2 regions of the Streptomyces siamensis genome follow, and region 2 is predicted to be linked to the other one. Evidence: riboswitches for the same ligand, from Rfam matches in the RefSeq annotation. Region 2 holds a riboswitch; the other holds the start of a gene.
The links. A riboswitch is a leader RNA that binds a small molecule or an ion and turns the genes downstream of it on or off. The one in region 2 is predicted to bind S-adenosylmethionine.

Region 1 (4,642 bases), on a different contig from region 2:
AGCCTGCCGCTGCGGCGGACCGACGCGGGCAGCTCCTTGCTGATCGACTTCACCTCGGTGACCTTCAACTCTGCTGTCTTCGCGGCGCCGTTGGACAGCCGGCCCACGGTCACCGTGCCCGCGGCGTCGGTCGTGGTCGCGGCGTCGCTGTCGCCTCCGCAGGCGCTCATGGAGGCGGCCAGGGAGACGACCGCGGTGGCCGCGGTGAGCCCGCGTATCAGGCTGCGTCGGGAGAAGTGCGTAGGCATGGCTGTCCTTGTCGCTGAGTGAGGGTGGGCGTGACGTGACGGTGGGGGGCCTGACGCCGGGTGGTGCGTGGGAGCGGTGGGGCACGCCGGGAGGTGTCAGGGAGTGGTGCGGGGGTGCGGGTCAGAGCACCTTGCTGAGGAAGTCCCGGGTCCGCTCGTGGCGCGGCGCGTCCAGCACCTGGCCGGGCGGCCCCTGTTCGACGATGCGGCCGCCGTCGACGAAGACGACCCGGTCGGCGACCTCGCGGGCGAAGCCGATCTCGTGGGTGACGATCACGAGGGTGGTGCCGCTGGTCGCCAGGTCCTTGATGACGGCCAGGACCTCGCCGACGAGTTCGGGGTCGAGTGCCGAGGTCGGTTCGTCGAACAGGATGATCCCCGGGCGCAGCGCGAGGGCGCGGGCGATCGCCACGCGCTGCTGCTGGCCGCCGGACAGCTGGCGCGGGTAGGCGCCCGCCTTGTCGCCGAGGCCCACCCGGCCGAGGAGTTCGCGTGCGAGTTCCTGGGCCGCGGGCCGGCTCAGCTTCCCGGTGGCGACGGGCGCGGCGGCCACGTTGTCGAGGACGGTCAGATGGGGGAACAGGTTGAAGTTCTGGAAGACGAAGCCGATCCGGCTGCGCTGGGCCAGGATCGCCCGCTCGCCGAGCTCCTTCAGCCGTCGGCCGTGCCGGCGTACGCCGATGAGCTCGCCGTTCACGCTGACGTGTCCGACCTCGGGCTTCTCCAGGTGGTTGATCACCCGCAGCAGCGTCGACTTGCCGGAGCCGGACGGGCCGAGGATCACCGTGACCTCGCCCGGACGGACCGTCAGGTCGATGCCGTCGAGGACCCGTTGGGTGCCGTACCACTTGTGCACGTCGTGCACCTCCAGGGCGGCGGGGCTCGCTTCGAGGGTCGATGCGGTGGTCATACGGCGGCCTCCTTGCGCAGCCGGGCCCGCAGGTCCCCGAGGCCGGCGCGCGCCTTCTGCAGGGGGGTCGGCGGCAGGGTGCGCGTCGCGCCCCGGGCGAAGTACCGCTCGACGTAGAACTGGACGACGGACACGGCGCTCGTCAGGATCAGGTACCAGACCGTGGCGACCAGCAGCAGCGGCACGATGTCGCCGGGGTAGGTGCTGCCCATCGTCTGCACGGAGCCGAACAGGTCGAGCAGCGAGACGTAGAAGACCAGGGACGTGCCCTTGATCAGGCCGATCAGCTGGTTGACGTAGTTCGGGGTGATGGACCGCAGGGCCTGCGGGAACACGATGCGGGTGAACTGGTAGCCCTTCGGCAGGCCGAGCGCGGCGGACGCCTCGTGCTGGCCCTGGTCGACGGAGAGGATGCCGCCGCGGACGACCTCGGAGGCGTACGCGGCCTCGTTGAGGCTGAGTCCGATGACGGCGACCGCCATGTCGGTGGCGAGCCGCGACTCGTCGAAGCTGACGAAGGCAGGGCCGAACGGGACGCCGAGGCTCAACGTCTTGTACAAGGCACTGAAGTTGTAGAGGAAGATCAGCACGACGATCAGCGGCACGGAGCGGAACAGCCACGTGTACAGCCAGCTCACCGCGCGCAGCACCGGGCTGCCGGAGAGCCTGGCCAGGGCGAGCAGGACCCCGCCGAGCAGTCCCAGCACGGCGCTGAGCGCGGCCACTTCGAGGGTGATGACGAGGCCGTCGAGGATCGTGGGGCGCAGGAACCAGTAGCGGAAGCGGTCCCACTGGTAGAAGGGGTTGGTGGCCAGGCCGTGGACGATCTGGGCGAGCAGGACCAGGACGACGGCCGTGCCGATCCAGCGGCCCGGCCTGCGCAGCGGCAGGACCCGCTGGGCCGTGAGCGGTTTCGCCGGGGGGTGGGCGGGCGGTGCCTCGGCGAGAGACACGGCGGCGCCGGGGGGTTCACTCATGGGTGCTCCAGCAAAGAGGGACACCCCGGGGCGGGCGTGCGGGCGCGACGTCGGCGCGGCGCCGTGGGACGGCCGCGGACGACGGACTGCGGGAGGACGCCGGTACCGGGGGCTGGGCGGACAGAGGGCACACCGCTCAGCGGTGCGCGTCAGGGATTCAGAACGCCGTCAGCCTTGACAGCGGGCACAGCCCGGGGCGCTACACAGTGCGCTGTTGACACGGAGCAGGTCGACGCAGCGGTCGGCGCACAGCAGGACGCAGCCGCGGGGCCGCCGTGCGGCCTTCCTCGAAGCTGTGTGCATCGCCGTCTCCATCGCTGTTCCCGCCCGTGGGCGCTCGCGCTTACCGAAGGTCTTCCGGTCCGGTCCTCACCTGGGGCACCCCACCGCGACAGGAGGGTTGCCGGACAGCGAGCCAGGGCTTGTCGCTGACACTCATGACCGATCTGCGGCGTAAGTTAGGCACTTCCGGAAACCGATGTCAACGCCGGGCGGCCAGGATGACCACCTGGTGAGACCCGGTCCACGCCTTCTTGACGGCTCCGGGGAGCCCGCCGAGACTGACGGGGACGGTCACGATTGTCAGCGCCTCGTCACTCGGTTCTTCCGTGCGACGCGGTGATCGGCCCCGGCCCGCTGACAGGCAACCCTTCCACCGCGACGGGGTGCCCCGGGTGACGACCGGGTCCCGCCGGCGTGGTGGGGCAAGCGTGGTCGCGCAGGAGCGCGGACCCTGGAGCGGGACCGGTGGGAATGCCCAGGAACGATCTGACGAGACGTCTGCACATCGATCTGCAGCGGGTCTCCAGCGCCTACTAGACCGGCCGCGTCGAGCCGGTACGCAAGCGCAGTCACTCCGTTCCTCCACGGCCGCCGCCCACGGGCGGGGCCGGGACCTCGTCGTTCCCAGGGAGAGTCATGCCCAAGACATCGTCGCGCGCTTCGGATTCAGGGATCTCCAGTACATGCGGCGGCGCCGCGGCCGACGCGAGCACCTCCAACCCCGGTGCCCCGGCGCCCTGTTGCCCGCTCCCCGGGGACCCGGGCCCGGCCGTGTCCCTGCCCGGCCTCCGTCCCCGGGGCGGGGCGCCGTCGGGGCCGGCCCGCGCACCGCGCATCCGCAGCCGCATCGGAGAGGGAGTCGCCGGAGGTTTCTACCCGGCGCCCCACCGCTACGAGTTGTACCTGTCGCAGGACTGTCCGCGCTCGCTGCGGCTGTCCGTGACCCTGCGCCTGCTGGGCCTGCAGGACTCGGTGGCGACCACGGTCCTGGCGGATCCCGCCGCGACACCCGAGGCGTTCGCCGGGCTGCGCCGCGCCTACGAGGCCACCTGGCACCACTACGAGGGCCCGCTGACCGCCCCTACGCTGTGCGACCGCTGGAGCGGACGCGTCGTCAGCAATCACACCCCCGACATCCTGCGTGATCTCGCGGGCCTCGCGGGCGGGGGCGACGCCGCCTACGTCACCACGCTGCGCCCGGCAGCACTCGCCGCGGACATCGACGCGCTGTCCCGGCTCCTGGACCGTGACGTCACGCCGGCCGCGTCGGCGGACGTCCTGTCCACGGCGCTGGCGCCGCTGGACCGCCGACTGGCCGTGTATCCATATGTTCTGGGCCGTCGGCTGACCGCCGCGGACGTGGATCTGTGGGCGGCGCTCACCCAGACCGGCGCGGCCGGCGTCCCGGCCGACACCCTCGCCCGGCATCCCCGACTCGACGCCTACGCGCGCCGTCTCGGCGAGCACCCCGCCTTCCGGGGTGCCCGGTGTCAGCTCACCCCGCGAACCCGCCGCGACGGGTGACGAAACCCGTCCCGCCCAGCGAATCCTTCACCTGCGGCAATCGCGATCGAACATCAACTGACTAGACTACGCACCCTCGTACACACGATCGCGCCACGTACGAGCGAAGCCGTTCCCGAAGGGTTCCGACTCTTGATAGCCATCGAAGATGTCAGCAAGCGGTACGCCGACGGCACGGTGGCCGTCGACCGCCTCTCCCTCCAGATACCGGACCACTCCATCACCGTTCTCGTCGGACCCTCGGGCTGCGGCAAGACCACCACGTTGCGCATGATCAACCGCATGGTCGAACCCAGCAGCGGAACGATCCGGGTCAACGGCGAGGACATCCGCAGCCGGCCCGTCAACGCGCTGCGGCGGTCCATGGGTTACGTCATCCAGAACGCCGGGCTCTTCCAGCACCGCACGATCCTGGACAACATCGCCACGGTCCCGCGGCTCCTCGGCTGGTCCAAGGAGCGCGCCCGAGCCCGCGCGGCCGAACTCATGGAGCGGGTCGGCCTCGACCCGGGCATGGCCCGCCGTTACCCCTATCAGCTCTCCGGCGGTCAGCAGCAGCGCGTCGGCGTCGCCCGCGCGCTGGCCTCCGACCCGCCGGTCCTGCTCATGGACGAGCCGTTCTCCGCGGTCGACCCGGTCGTCCGGCGCGGCCTTCAGGAGGAGTTGCTCCGCATCCAGGAGGAACTCGGCAAGGCCATCGT
Region 2 (4,642 bases):
CTTCAGCCGGCAGCCAAACGGACCATGTCCGCCTGCGGCCCCTTCTGACCCTGCGAGATCTCGAACTCGACCCGCTGGCCCTCTTCAAGGGTGCGGTAGCCGTCCATCTGAATCGCGCTGTAGTGGACGAATACATCCGCACCACCGTCGACCGCGATGAAGCCGTACCCCTTCTCCGCGTTGAACCACTTGACGGTGCCCTGAGCCATGCCTAACTCCCCTATTACTGGCCCTTGCACAGATCCACACTTCGCGGATCCGGGTCAGACCTCACCCCCCAACGGTTGGGGGTGTGCGCCGGAACGCGTCGACCGCGGCTGAATGTATCTGCCCAACTGCCGTCTGCAACAGGTCAATCGGACGAGAATTCTGGGCACGGCCGATCGGGAATATGCGGAGAATGTGCGAAGATTCAGGGCAAGTCGGGCCCCGTAAATGCCATAAACGGCTCAAAAAGGCGGGGCACTTTGGCTACTTCTTGTCGGGTGCCGCACAGGTACTCATATGCGTCCGGCATGAAATGCCAAGCGGGTTCCCCAACTGTACCGTGCTCAACCATGCAGAATTGCCCCCTCCGTTTCTCTCACGGAGGGGGCAATTCGATGAACTCTCGGTGATGGGCATTACCCTCGGTAACGATCTCACTCTCGGTGACGTCCGTCCGCGGGCCTCGCGCCCAGGCCGGCATGTCACCGCTCGGGGGTCAGCCTCCGGCGACGGCCGGGATGATCGACACGCCCGCACCGTCAGGCGTCGCCGTCTCGAGACCCTGCTCGAACCGCACGTCGTCGTCGTTGACATAGACGTTGACGAAGCGGCGCAGCTTGCCCTGGTCGTCCAGGACGCGCGCGGAGATGCCCGTGTGGTTCTTCTCCAGGTCGGCGATGACCTCGGCGAGGGTCGCGCCCTCGGCGCTCACCTCGGCCAGGCCGCCGGTGTAGGTGCGCAGGATGGTGGGGATGCGGACGTTGACGCTCATGATGCGAGGCCAGCCTCTCGGAAGGAGTCCAGGTTCGGGCGGATGGTCGCGGTCAGGCCGGTGTCCGAGGCCACCGCGTCCAGGGTCTTGAGGCCGTCGCCGGTGTTCAGCACGACCGTGGTCAGGGCCGGGTCGAGCAGACCGTTCTCGATCAGCTTGCGGGTGACGCCGACGGTCACACCACCGGCCGTCTCCGCGAAGATGCCCTCGGTGCGCGCCAGCAGCTTGATCGCGTCGACGATCTGCTCGTCGTTCACGTCCTCCACCGCACCGCCGGTGCGCCGCGCGATGTCGAGCACGTACGGACCGTCGGCCGGGTTGCCGATGGCCAGCGACTTGGCGATGGTGTCCGGCTTCTGCGGGCGGACGACGTCCTGCCCGGCCTTGTAGGCGACGGAGACCGGCGAGCAGCCCTCGGCCTGGGCGCCGAAGATCTTGTACGGCTTGTCCTCGACGAGGCCGAGCTTGATCAGCTCCTGGAGACCCTTGTCGATCTTCGTGAGCTGGGAGCCGGAGGCGATCGGGACGACCAGCTGGTCCGGGAGCTTCCAGCCGAGCTGCTCGCAGATCTCGTAGGCGAGGGTCTTGGAGCCCTCCGCGTAGTACGGGCGCAGGTTGACGTTGACGAAGCCCCAGCCCTCGCCGGCCGGGTCGCCGATCAGCTCGGAGCAGAAGCGGTTCACGTCGTCGTAGTTGCCCTGGATGCCGACGAGTTCGCCGCCGTAGACCGCGGCCATGACGACCTTGCCCTGCTCCAGGTCGTGCGGGATGAACACGCAGGAGCGGAAGCCGGCGCGGGCCGCGGCGGCGCCGACGGCGCCGGCGAGGTTGCCGGTGGAGGAGCAGGACAGGGTGGTGAAGCCGAAGGCGCGGGCGGCCTCCAGGGCCTGCGCGACGACGCGGTCCTTGAAGGAGTGCGTCGGGTTGCCGGAGTCGTCCTTCACGTACAGGCCGCCGGTCACGCCCAGTTCGCGGGCGAGGTTGTCGGCCTTGACGAGCTTGGTCCAGCCGGGGTTGATGTTCGGCTTCTCGGCGACGTCCGCGGGGACGGGCAGCAGGGGCGCGTAGCGCCAGATGTTCGCGGGGCCCGCTTCGATGCGCTTGCGGAGTTCCTCGGTGTCGTAGGCCGAGTAGTCGTACGCGATCTCCAGCGGGCCGAAACACTCCTCGCAGGCGAAGACCGGGCCGAGGGGCACGCGGTGGCCGCACTCCCGGCACGAGAGGGCGGCGGCGGGACCGAGGTCGACGGAGTTCGTGGTGGTTGCAACTGTCTGCGCAGCCATGGAGGCGAGGCCCTTTCTCCTCATCTTCCTCACGACGCATCTCGCCGTGAGACGGATTTGGCACCTTCCCAAGCCGGGAGCCTCGCGGTGCGATCGAGACGTCGATCGGTACGAGACCGGCTGGAGGGTTGCCGGGGCTTCATCGGGCCGTATCCCTCTGCCCCTCTGGATGAGCGGTATTTGATTGTTTGACTATTGAACTGCTTACGCGCCGACGATCCAGGACATGCGATGGTCACCCGCGTTGTTCAAGACTGTAACCGACGGCCAGGACAGTTGAACCTGTCGTCCGAACCGCGAGACGGCCCTAGCCGATCAGCCGCTGCCACGGCGGGCATGCCGATGAGAGCATGTGATCAAACAGTGAGGAGCCGCAGACTGTGCTGGAAGAAGTTGAGCGCTGGCTGGGCACACGCTCCTGGTCCGTGTCCGATCGCCCGCTCCACAAGCTCATGGCCGCGAAACGCGCCACCGGTTCGACGGTCAGCGTGGTCCTGCCCGCCCTCGACGAGGAGGAGACGGTCGGCGACATCGTCGCGATCATCCGCCACGACCTGATGGAACAGGTCCCCCTCGTCGACGAGATCGTCGTCGTCGACTCCGGCTCCACGGACCGCACGTCCGAGGTCGCCGCCGCCGCGGGCGCGCGGGTCGTGCACCGCGACGACATCCTGCCGCGCATCCCGGCCGTGCCCGGCAAGGGCGAGGTGCTGTGGCGGTCGCTGCTCGTGACGAGCGGGGACGTCATCTGCTTCATCGACGCCGATCTGAAGGAGTTCTCCTCGGACTTCGTCACCGGGATCGTCGGCCCGCTGCTCACCGAACCGGGTGTGGACCTCGTCAAGGCCATGTACGACCGGCCGCTGACCGTGTCCGACGGTTCCGCGTCCGGAGCGACGGCGGCGGCCGGCCAGGGCGGCCGTGTCACCGAGCTCATGGCCCGTCCCCTGCTCAACATGCACTGGCCGCAACTCGCGGGCTTCGTCCAGCCGCTGGGCGGCGAGTACGCGGCCCGCCGCTCCCTGCTCGAACAGCTGCCGTTCCCCGTCGGGTACGGCGTCGAACTGGGCATGCTCGTCGACGCGCTGCACCTGGTGGGCCTCGACGCCCTCGCCCAGGTCGACGTCGGCGTCCGCAAGCACCGTCACCAGGACGGCCAGGCGCTCGGCCGGATGGCCGCCGCCATCTACCGCACCGCACAGCTCCGGCTGGCCCGCGGGCACCTCGTCCGCCCGGCCCTCACCCAGTTCGAGCGGGGCGAGGACGGCTTCGAGCCGCGCACCTACTCCGTCGACACGGAGGAGCGGCCACCGATGGCGGACATCGCCGAATACCAGTCACGCAAAGTGGCATAGCCCCGGTCTGCGAAAACACGGAGTGACCGACTCCGCCGGTCGTATACGGCCTGTTCGTACCGTCGTCCGTACGTTTGAGCGTTTCCGGGCCGGGCTAGGTTGAGGCGTATGGCTTCCACGGCTTCTGCGCAGGGCGCTGCCCACCGCATTCTCGTCGCGTCCAACCGCGGCCCGGTCTCGTACGAGGTGCGCGAGGACGGTTCGCTGCACGCCAGGCGGGGAGGCGGCGGGCTGGTCTCCGGCCTCTCCGCGATCGGTCCGGACGCGGGCGCCCTGTGGGTGTGCTCGGCGCTCGGCGACGGCGACCGCGAGGCGGTGCGCCGCGGGGTCGCCGAGGAGGGCGTACGCATGCTCGACATCGACGCCGAGGTGCACGCCGACGCCTACAACGGCATCGCGAACTCGGTCCTCTGGTTCGTGCACCACATGCTCTACCAGACGCCCCTGGAGCCGGTCTTCGACGCGGAGTTCCGGCGCCGGTGGGCCGCCTACGAGACGTACAACCGCGCGTTCGCCGAGGCGCTGGCCGACACCGCGGCCGAGGGTGCCGTGGTGATCGTGCAGGACTACCACCTGTGTCTGGTGCCCGGCATGCTGCGCGAGCTGCGCCCGGACCTCAGGATCGGCCACTTCTCGCACACGCCCTGGGCCCCGCCCGAGTACTTCCGGATGCTGCCGGACGACATCCGCGCCCAGCTGGTGTGGGGCATGCTCGGCGCCGACCGGCTCGGCTTCCTCACCTGGCGCTGGGCACACGCCTTCATGATCTGCGCCGGACAGACCGACGGTGAGCGGATCTTCCCCAGCTGGCCGAGCGGCGACCCGCGCAGGGCCGTCGATCACACCCCGACCGGCGGCCCCCCGCTGAGGTCCACCGAGATCGGTGTGCACGGCCTCGGCGCGGACGCGGACTTCCTGCGCCGGCGCGCGCACGAGCCCGACGTCGACGAGCGGATGGCCGCGCTGCGCGAGCAGATCGGTGAGGGCCGCAGGACCATCGTGCGGGTCGACCGGACCGAACTGTC

Region 1: it holds a riboswitch for S-adenosylmethionine, as region 2 does, so the genes downstream of both, ABEB03_RS45350 (putative leader peptide) here and thrC (threonine synthase) in region 2, are expected to answer to the same signal.

Annotation. Positions count from the first base shown of each region.
Region 1 is NZ_BAABKB010000010.1:36,261-40,902, forward strand. It holds gene ABEB03_RS16745 (ABC transporter substrate-binding protein) at 1-248, opposite strand, end outside; gene ABEB03_RS16750 (amino acid ABC transporter ATP-binding protein) at 370-1,158, opposite strand; gene ABEB03_RS16755 (amino acid ABC transporter permease) at 1,155-2,135, opposite strand; SAM riboswitch class IV at 2,470-2,578, opposite strand; SAM riboswitch class IV at 2,707-2,852, shown strand; gene ABEB03_RS45350 (putative leader peptide) at 2,889-2,954, shown strand; gene ABEB03_RS16760 (glutathione S-transferase family protein) at 3,189-3,941, shown strand; gene ABEB03_RS16765 (ABC transporter ATP-binding protein) at 4,074-4,642, shown strand, end outside.
Region 2 is NZ_BAABKB010000005.1:249,211-253,852, forward strand. It holds gene ABEB03_RS12880 (cold-shock protein) at 3-209, opposite strand; gene ABEB03_RS12885 (MoaD/ThiS family protein) at 704-979, opposite strand; gene thrC (threonine synthase) at 976-2,262, opposite strand; SAM riboswitch class I at 2,280-2,438, opposite strand; gene ABEB03_RS12895 (glucosyl-3-phosphoglycerate synthase) at 2,643-3,617, shown strand; gene ABEB03_RS12900 (alpha,alpha-trehalose-phosphate synthase (UDP-forming)) at 3,726-4,642, shown strand, end outside.